Regions from separate parts of the Kitasatospora sp. NPDC008115 genome, predicted to be linked through region 1. Evidence: riboswitches for the same ligand, from Rfam matches in the RefSeq annotation. Region 1 holds a riboswitch; the other holds the start of a gene.
The links. Region 1 has a riboswitch for cyclic di-AMP ahead of ACFZBX_RS00400 (transglycosylase family protein). Riboswitches for the same ligand answer to the same signal wherever they lie in the genome.
Positions count from the first base shown of each region.

Region 2: linked by a shared signal. The riboswitch ahead of ACFZBX_RS07910 (transglycosylase family protein) and the one ahead of ACFZBX_RS00400 (transglycosylase family protein) in region 1 are both predicted to bind cyclic di-AMP.

Region 1 covers NZ_JBIBHU010000001.1:92,289-96,492, forward strand. The annotation lists gene eno (phosphopyruvate hydratase) at 1-1,035, opposite strand, end outside; gene ACFZBX_RS00400 (transglycosylase family protein) at 1,277-2,212, opposite strand; cyclic di-AMP (ydaO/yuaA leader) riboswitch at 2,218-2,366, opposite strand; gene ACFZBX_RS00405 (cytochrome P450) at 2,598-3,908, opposite strand; gene ACFZBX_RS00410 (SDR family NAD(P)-dependent oxidoreductase) at 4,141-4,204, shown strand, end outside.
Region 2 covers NZ_JBIBHU010000004.1:359,900-364,103, forward strand. The annotation lists gene ACFZBX_RS07905 (hypothetical protein) at 25-225, opposite strand; gene ACFZBX_RS07910 (transglycosylase family protein) at 387-1,676, opposite strand; cyclic di-AMP (ydaO/yuaA leader) riboswitch at 1,663-1,825, opposite strand; gene ACFZBX_RS07915 (hypothetical protein) at 2,097-4,204, shown strand, end outside.

The sequences.
Region 1 (4,204 bases):
GGTCTCGGTGAGCGAGCCGATCTGGTTGACCTTCACCAGCAGCGCGTTGGCGGTGCCGGTCTCGATGCCGCGGGCCAGGCGGGCCGGGTTGGTGACGAACAGGTCGTCGCCGACCAGCTGGACCTTGTCGCCCAGCTTGTCGGTCATGGCCTTCCAGCCGTCCCAGTCCGACTCGTCCAGCGGGTCCTCGATGGAGACCAGCGGGTAGGCGGCGACCAGGCCGGCGTAGTACTCGATCAGCTCGGCGGAGGTGAGCGCCTTGCCCTCGAACTGGTAGGCGCCGTCCTCGTAGAACTCGGAGGAGGCGACGTCCAGGGCGAGCGCGACGTCCTTGCCCGGCACGTAGCCGGCCTTCTGGATGGCCTCGACGATGAGGTCCAGGGCCTCGCGGTTGGAGTCCAGGTTCGGGGCGAAGCCGCCCTCGTCGCCCAGGCCGGTCGACAGACCGCGCTCCTTCAGCACGCCCTTGAGGGTGTGGTAGACCTCGACGCCCCAGCGGACGGCCTCGGAGAAGGACTCCGCGCCGATCGGGGCGATCATGAACTCCTGGATGTCGACGTTGGAGTCCGCGTGCGAGCCGCCGTTGAGGATGTTCATCATCGGGACCGGCAGGACGTGCGCGTTCGGGCCGCCCAGGTAGCGGAACAGCGGCAGGTCGCTGGCCTCGGAGGCGGCGTGCGCGACGGCCAGCGAGACGCCCAGGATGGCGTTGGCGCCGAGCGAGGACTTGTCCGGGGTGGCGTCCAGGTCCAGCATGGCCTGGTCGATCAGGCGCTGCTCGGTGGCGTCGTAGCCGACCAGCTCCGGGCCGATCTGCTCGATGACGGCCAGGACGGCCTTCTCCACGCCCTTGCCGAAGTAGCGGTTCTTGTCACCGTCGCGGAGCTCCAGCGCCTCGAAGGCACCGGTGGAGGCACCCGACGGGACGGCGGCACGGCCGGTGCTGCCGTCGTCGAGGCCGACCTCGACCTCGACCGTGGGGTTGCCGCGCGAGTCGAGAATCTCACGGGCTACGACGACATCGATGGACGGCACGAGGCATCTCCTAGCGGAAGCAGGTTCGGCTGACGTGGGGTGCAGTCGGCCGGACGATTGCGGAGTCGTTACGACCAGAGCCTAACCGCACGGGCTGTCCGGGCCACGTCGACCTCGGCTCCGTCTCAGCGTGTGGCCTCGCTACCCACCGGTAGTTCACCTGGTTGCCGGGCCGGAGACGTCCGGAAGCGGACGAAGGGGGCCCAATCGGCCCCCTCCGTCCGTCCGGTCGGACCGGTCGTCAGCCGAGGGTCAGGACCTGGCCCGGGACGATCAGGTTCGGGTCGGCGCCGACGGTGGCGCGGTTGCCGTCGTACAGCGCCTGCCAGCCGCCGGAGACGCCCTGGGCGGTGGCGATCCCGCCGAGCGTGTCACCGGAGCGGACGGTGTAGCCCTGGCCGGCCGACTGCTGCTGAGCGGCGGGGGCCTGGGCGGCCGGCTGGCCGGCGTTCTGCTGGTAGACGCTCTGGTGGCTGGTCCAGTACCAGGCGCCGTTGTTCTGGTACCAGTACACCTTGGCGTCGGCGTCCCAGCCGGCCTTGCCGGAGAAGGCCGGCGACTGCTGCTGCGGCTGGGCCTGCGGGGCCTGCTGCTTGGGCGCGGCGTGCTTCGGCGCGTACTGCTGGGCCTGCGGCTTGGCGGTCTGCTGCTCGGCCTGCGCCTTGGGGGCGGCGTGCTTCGGCGCGGCGGCCTTCGGGGCCTCCTGCTGCGGCTTGGCCTCCTGGGCGGCCTGCGGGACCTGCGGCTTCGGGGCGGCCGGCTTGGCGGGCGTCGAGGTGTCGACCGCCGCCGGGGCGCCGCCCTTGGTCAGGCCGGCCTTCTTGGAGCAGACCGGCCAGGCGCCCGGGCCCTGCCCGGCGAGGACCTTCTCGGCGACCGATATCTGCTGGGCCTTCGAGGCCTGGTTGGCCTGCGGCGCGTAGGCGTTGCCGCCGTACGCCTTCCAGGTGCTGGCGGTGAACTGGAGGCCGCCGTAGAAGCCGTTGCCGGTGTTGATGCTCCAGTTGCCGCCGCTCTCGCACTGGGCGACCGCGTCCCAGGTGGAGACCGGGGCGGCGGAGGCGCCGGTGGCGCTCAGGATCGGCATGGCCAGTCCGACGCCGGCGACACCGGCGACGGCGATGGCCTTCTCGGCCTGGGTACGGCGACGGTGACGACCGGTTCCAACGAACAGCATGAAGGGGTCCCTCTCCGCACGCCTGCGAGGTGAGCTGTCGGGTTCGGACCGGGAGGTGGCCCGGCCGCGCGGAGGCGGCTTCACCCCTAGCCGTGGGAGACGGCGCAAAACCTGGGTCCCCCGCCCCTGCCCAGGGTTCTGGTCGGTTTCCCGGGGCGCGGCGGGCAGGACTCGGCGTTCCGCGCACGGGGCCCGCAGCTGCGGGCTCCACGGAGAGTAGACAGATCTTCAGAGCAATCACAAGCTCATATCGTCGATATCACACGGACATCACGTCATGTGATGGATCGCCTACCAACCGGGGTGGTATGTCCGGATTGAGGGTGGTTCAGACCCTCGGAAACCGGCGAACGGAGAGTGTGCGTCAGCGTGTTGTGCTGGTGCGTCAGCCCTCCGAGCCGGTCTCCGAGCCAGTCTCCGGGCCGGTCTCCGGAGCCTTGCCGCCGGGCGCTTTCTCCGGTGTGAATTCCACCGGAAGTTCACGGAGTCCACGCATGATCAGACCACCGCGCCACCGCAGGTCCCCGGGGTCCGCGGCGAGCCGCAGGTCCGGCAGCCGGGTCAGCAGGGTGGCCAGCGCGGCCCGCCCCTCCAGCCGCGCCAGCGGCGCGCCGATGCAGTAGTGGATGCCGTGCCCGAACCCCAGGTGCGGGTTGTCCGTCCGGGCCAGGTCCAGGGTGTTCTCGTCGGCGAACCGCGCCGGGTCCCGGTCCGCCGCCGCGAGCACCACCAGCACCGGGTCGCCGACCGGGATCTCCACCCCGCCGATGGTCAGCGGGCTGGTCGCGAACCGCCAGGTGGCCAGCTCCACCGGCCCGTCGTAGCGCAGCAGTTCCTCGATCCCGGTCTCCAGCAGCGCGCTCTCGCCGCGCCCGACGGACTCCTGGAGCAGGGCGCGCTGGCCCGGGTTGCGCAGCAGCGCGTACACGCCGTTGCCGATCAGGTTGACCGTCGTCTCGAAGCCGGCGAAGAGCAGGATGAAGGCCATCGCCGCGGCCTCGTTCTCGGTCAGGTGCTCTCCGTGGTCGCTCGCCCGGATCAGCCCCGAGATCAGGTCGTCGCCGAGGTCCGCCCGCTTGCGGTGGATCAGCTCCGCCAGGTAGGCGCGCATCCGCTTCACCGCGCGCCCCACCCCGCCGCGCCGGCCGCCGCCGTGCCGGATCATCATCCCGGCCCAGTCCCGGAAGTCGTCCTGGTCCTCGGCCGGCACCCCGAGCAGGTCGCAGATCGCGTAGATGGGGAGCGGGAAGGCGAACTCGTGGATGAGGTCGGCGGACCCGCGCGCCGCGAAGCCGTCGATCAGCCGGTCGGTCAGCTGCTGCACCCGCGGCTCGAAGGCCGCCACCCGGCGCGGCGTGAACGCCTTGGACACCAGGCGGCGCAGCCGGGTGTGGTCCGGCGGGTCGATGTTGAGCAGGTGCGTCATGAGGTCGGCCTGGCGCTCGCCCGGGATGCCGACCCGGCCGGTGCGGTGGGCCTGCTCGCTGTGGTGCACCGGGTTCTTGGAGAGCCGGCCGTCCGCGAGCGCCTGCCGGGCGTCCGCGTACCGCGTGACCAGCCACGCCTCCACCCCGCTCGGCAGGGTGGTCCGGTGCACCGGCTCGTGCTCCCGCAGCCACGCGTAGGCGGGGTACGGGTCGGCGGCGAACTCCCAGGTGAACAGGGGCGGACGGGCGGAGGCGGGCTGAGCTGGCATGGGTCGACGGTATCCCGGGCGTGTCCGGGCGACCGCACGCAGTGCGCGCGACGTGCGCGTGGGCGGGCGGTGTCCGCTCACCGGGACACCGCGCCGTCCGTTCGGCGTGACAGGCGTGAGCCTGGTCACCTGAGGGGTAATTCCTGTTGCGGAGGGTCAGGACCTGCCTACGATCCTCCGCAAGGTGCGCGTGGGCGCCGGTGCGGAGCCGCCCACAGGGAGGAGCAAGGCCATGCGGGTCAACGGTTCGGTCGTCGTGATCTCCGTACTCGACGGCGGGTCGGGGGCGGACCTCG
Region 2 (4,204 bases), on a different contig from region 1:
CCCGGGCCCCTTCGGCGTTCCCGCTCAGCCCTCCTGGACGATCGGACGGTCCTGGGTGACCCGGTGGCCGTCCGCGGCGTCACCGGTGCGGGTCTCGGTGCGCCGGCCGCGCTCCAGGAAGTCCCGGAGGATCAGTTCTACGGCGTCCTGCGGGCTCTTGGTGCCGGACAGCATCATCGCGTCGATCGCGAGGTTGGCGTCGAGCGAGACGGTGACCTGGGCCATGGTGACTCCTCCTCGGGTACAGGGCAGCAGCATGCCCGCTGCGGTCCCGGTTTGACCATGGCCGCCCGTCGTCCGGGCAACGCAGCGGCGCGTTTCCGGGCATGCCGCGGCCCCCGGGGAGGAGCGATCGGACTCTCCCCGGGGGCCGCGGCGTGGCGGGGTCAGACCCGGCCGGCGAAGTCCGGGGCCCAGTTGGCGACCGTCTGGACGCGCACGCCCGACTTCGGGTTGGCGGCCTCGACGTACTTGCCGTCGCCGATGTAGAGCGCGACGTGGTAGACGCCGGAGTCCTTGCCGTTGTTGGACCAGAACAGCAGGTCGCCCGGCTTGAGGGCGTCCAGCGAGACGTGGGTGGACGCGGCGGCCTGGTCGGCGGCGACGCGCGGGACGGAGACGCCCGCGGCGCGCAGCGCGGCCTGGGTCAGGCCGGAGCAGTCCCAGCCGCCGTTGCCGGTGCCGCCGTAGACGTAGGCCTGGCCGACCTTCGACTGGGCGAAGGAGACGGCGGCGGCCATGCTGCCGGTGGCGGTCTGGGCCGGGGCCGGGGTCTGGGCCTGCGCGGCGGGCTTCTCGGCCGGCTTGGCGGCGGGGGCCTCGGTCCGGCTCTGCGGCCGGGCGGCCGGGGTCTGGGTGCCGCTGCCGGCGCGGTTGAACCAGTCGAAGTCCCGGCCCTCGGCGCCCTCGCCCAGGGCCAGCCGCTGGCCCGGGTAGATGGTGTGCGGGCCGTCGGCCAGGGTGGCGCGGTTGAGCTCGTACAGGCGCTGCCAGCCGCCCTGGACGTGCTGCTCGTCGGCGATGGTGGACAGCCAGTCGCCGGCGACCACGGTGTAGGCCTCGGCGCCCTGCTGACCGGCCTGCTGACGCCACTGCCGGCCGTCCTGGCGCTGCTCGGCGGCGGGGGCGGTGGTGGTGGCGGCCGGGGCCTGGGCCTGCGGCTTGGCGGCCGGCTGCTGGGCGGCGGGCTTCTCGGCGGGCTTGGCGGCCGGGGCGGGGGTCTGGGCCGGGGCCGGGGTGGCCGGCTTGGCGGCGGCGGAGGTGTCCACCGCGGCCGGGGTGCCGCCCTTGGTCAGACCGGCCTTGACCGAGCAGACCGGCCAGGCGCCGGGGCCCTGGACGGCCAGGACCTTCTCGGCGACCGCGATCTGCTGGTCCTTGGTGGCCAGGTCGGCGCGCGCGGCGTAGGCGGTGCCGCCGAACCCCGCCCAGGTGGAGCTGGTGAACTGGAGGCCGCCGTAGAAGCCGTTGCCGGTGTTGATGCTCCAGTTGCCGCCGCTCTCGCACTGGGCGACCTTGTCCCAGGTGGCGACGGAGGCGGCGGAGGCGGTGCCGGAGGTCAGGCAGGGGATGGTGAGGCCGATGCCCGCGACGCCGAGGGCGGCGATCGCGCGACGGGTACGGCCGGACAGTCGGGTGCCGTTGGTGGGCAGCATGAAGACGCGGTCCTCTCCCACGCCTGCGAGGTGAGCTGTCGGATTCGGGCTGGAGTTGCCCGGCCGCGCTGTGGACGCGGCTTCACCCCTAGCCCGGGGCCGGCCCGAAAGGACCGGTCCTGGGCGAACTACCTGTGGTTCCCCCGCTCCTGCCGTGGTGCATTGCGCTGCCAGCGCGCCCGACGGCAGGACTCGGCGTCGCGGACGTGCTGGGTCCGTGTGGCCACGAACGGGGAGCACGTTAAGCAGAGGCGCGTTCAAACCGCAAACATGTGTGACGCTCGTCACGGTTTACGAAATCGCCGCCGACCGGCTGTCCTTCATGATCAGAAATGACCGATTTCCCGCAACGCCGGTCGCGGTCAACGCAACTGCCTATGCTTCAGAGCGTCGGCACCGCGCCGACGCGCCGCAGCCGTCTCGGGAGAGGGCTACGCACCGATGGGCATCGACGAGGAGCCGGACGCCTCCCGTCCGGCCGCCCGGCCGCGTGGAGCGCATCGCCGGGCAAAGCACCGCAGAGCGGACATCCAACCCGAACCGTCCCGAACTCACCTGACCCGCCGGGCACTACTGCGCTGGCTCGCCGTCGGCACCGCCTTCGCGGCGATCAGCGGCGAGGAGGTCCTGCGCCGCTCGCTGACCGGCGAGACCCGGCTCGTCACCCCGGCCGCCGTCATCGGCACGACCCCCACCGAGGCGGCCGGCCCGATGGGCCCCGACGGCCACGGCGGCTCGCCGCCGGGCGGCGCGGCCCCCGAGCAGCCCGCCCCCGCACCCACCGTCGACCAGAGCGGCCGCCGCTGGTCCGACCGGGCCGGCTGGGGCGGCGGCCCGCCCGGCCCGCGCAGCGCCGTACGGATCACCGACCGGGTGCTGCTCGACACCGACGCCGAGGTCGGCTCCCTGCTGGTCGAGCCGGGCGGCGCGCTCACCTTCGCCGCCGACCGCACCGTCACCCTCGCCGCCGCCGGCAACGTCGAGGTCCGCGGCGTCCTCGCCCTCGCCCCCGACGGCGACCACGTCCACACCCTGCGCTTCCCCGCCGTCGACGAGAAGCGCTTCCAGGGCGACGGCATGAAGGTGGTCGACACCGACGTCGGCCTCTGGGTCACCGGCGCCGGCTACCTGCGGCTGGACGGCGCCGCCAAGACCGCCTGGGTCCGCGCCGGGGGCGCGCTCGCGGCCGGCGACACCGTCGTCGAGCTGGCCGCCCCGCCCGCCGGCTGGCTGCCCGGCGACGAACTCGCCGTCACCCCGACCGGCCCGCCCGACCAGGACGGCTTCTCCACCGCCTACGACCTCGTCACCATCCGCTCCGTCAGCGGAACCACCGTCACCCTGGGCGCCCCGCTCCGCCACGCCCACCCCGGGGTCGCCGCCGGAGGGGGCGTCACCGTCGGCGCCGAGGTGCTCAACCTGACCCGCAGCGTCCGGGTCGAGGGCACCGCCGGGGGCCGCACCCACGTCCACCTCACCAGCTCCCGGCGCGCCGACGTCCGGCACGCCGCGCTGCGGTGGGTCGGTCCGCGCGCCGACACCAAGGAGACCTGGAAGGGCCCGGACGGCGCCGCCCCGGTCACCGCGCCGGTGCTCGGCCGCTACGGCCTGCACTTCCACCGCCTCGGCGACACCACCCGCGGCACCGTCGTCGAGGGCGTGGTCGTCCGCGACGCCGGCAGCCACGCCTACGTCCCGCACGCCAGCCACGGCATCACCTTCCGCGCCTGCATCAGCCACGAGACCTGGGAGGACGCCTACTGGTGGGACGGCCCGCTGGACACCCGCACCCCCCAGCAGCCGTCCGACGACATCGTCTACGAGTCCTGCGTCGCCTCCCGCACCCTGCTCGAACCCAACCCCCGGGCCTACCGGCTGACCGGTTTCAACCTCGGCGCGGGCACCGGCGGCAAGGCGCTGGACTGCGTGGCGGTCGGCGTCCAGGGGGCCAACGGCGCCTCGGGCTTCGAGTGGCCGGAGAACAGCGAGGGCGTCTGGACCTTCCAGCGCTGCCTGGCCCACAACAACCTCCAGGACGGGATCTTCGTCTGGCTGAACGCCAGGCACCACCACGTGGTCACCGAGTTCGCGGCCTACCACAACGGCGGCTGGGGCATCGAACACGGCGCCTACCTCAACGACTTCGACTACACCGCGAGCGTGCTGTACGGCAACGCGGGCGGGGGAGTGGCGCTGCACTCGCTCGGCCGGGACAAGGGCACCGTCTTCGACGGGCTGCTGATCGACGCCGCCGGACGCAGCGACTTCGCGGTCTCCACCGCCCGGCACGAGCTCGCCGGGGAGTCCGTCACCTTCAGCCGCTGCCGCTTCACCGGCTACCGCCGGGCCGGGGTCGCCTTCCGGGCCGGGGCCGACGGCAAACCGGACGACCTGCTGGTGCTGGACTGCGAGTTCGGCGGCAATGAGCTGTGGCTGGACCCGGAGGCCGGGCCGCCCAAGAACATCCTGCTGCGCCGGGCCGGGTCCACCGAGGTGCTCCAGGTGCGCCGGGCGGGCGAGGAGGGCACCGCTCGGCCGCAGTGGAACGC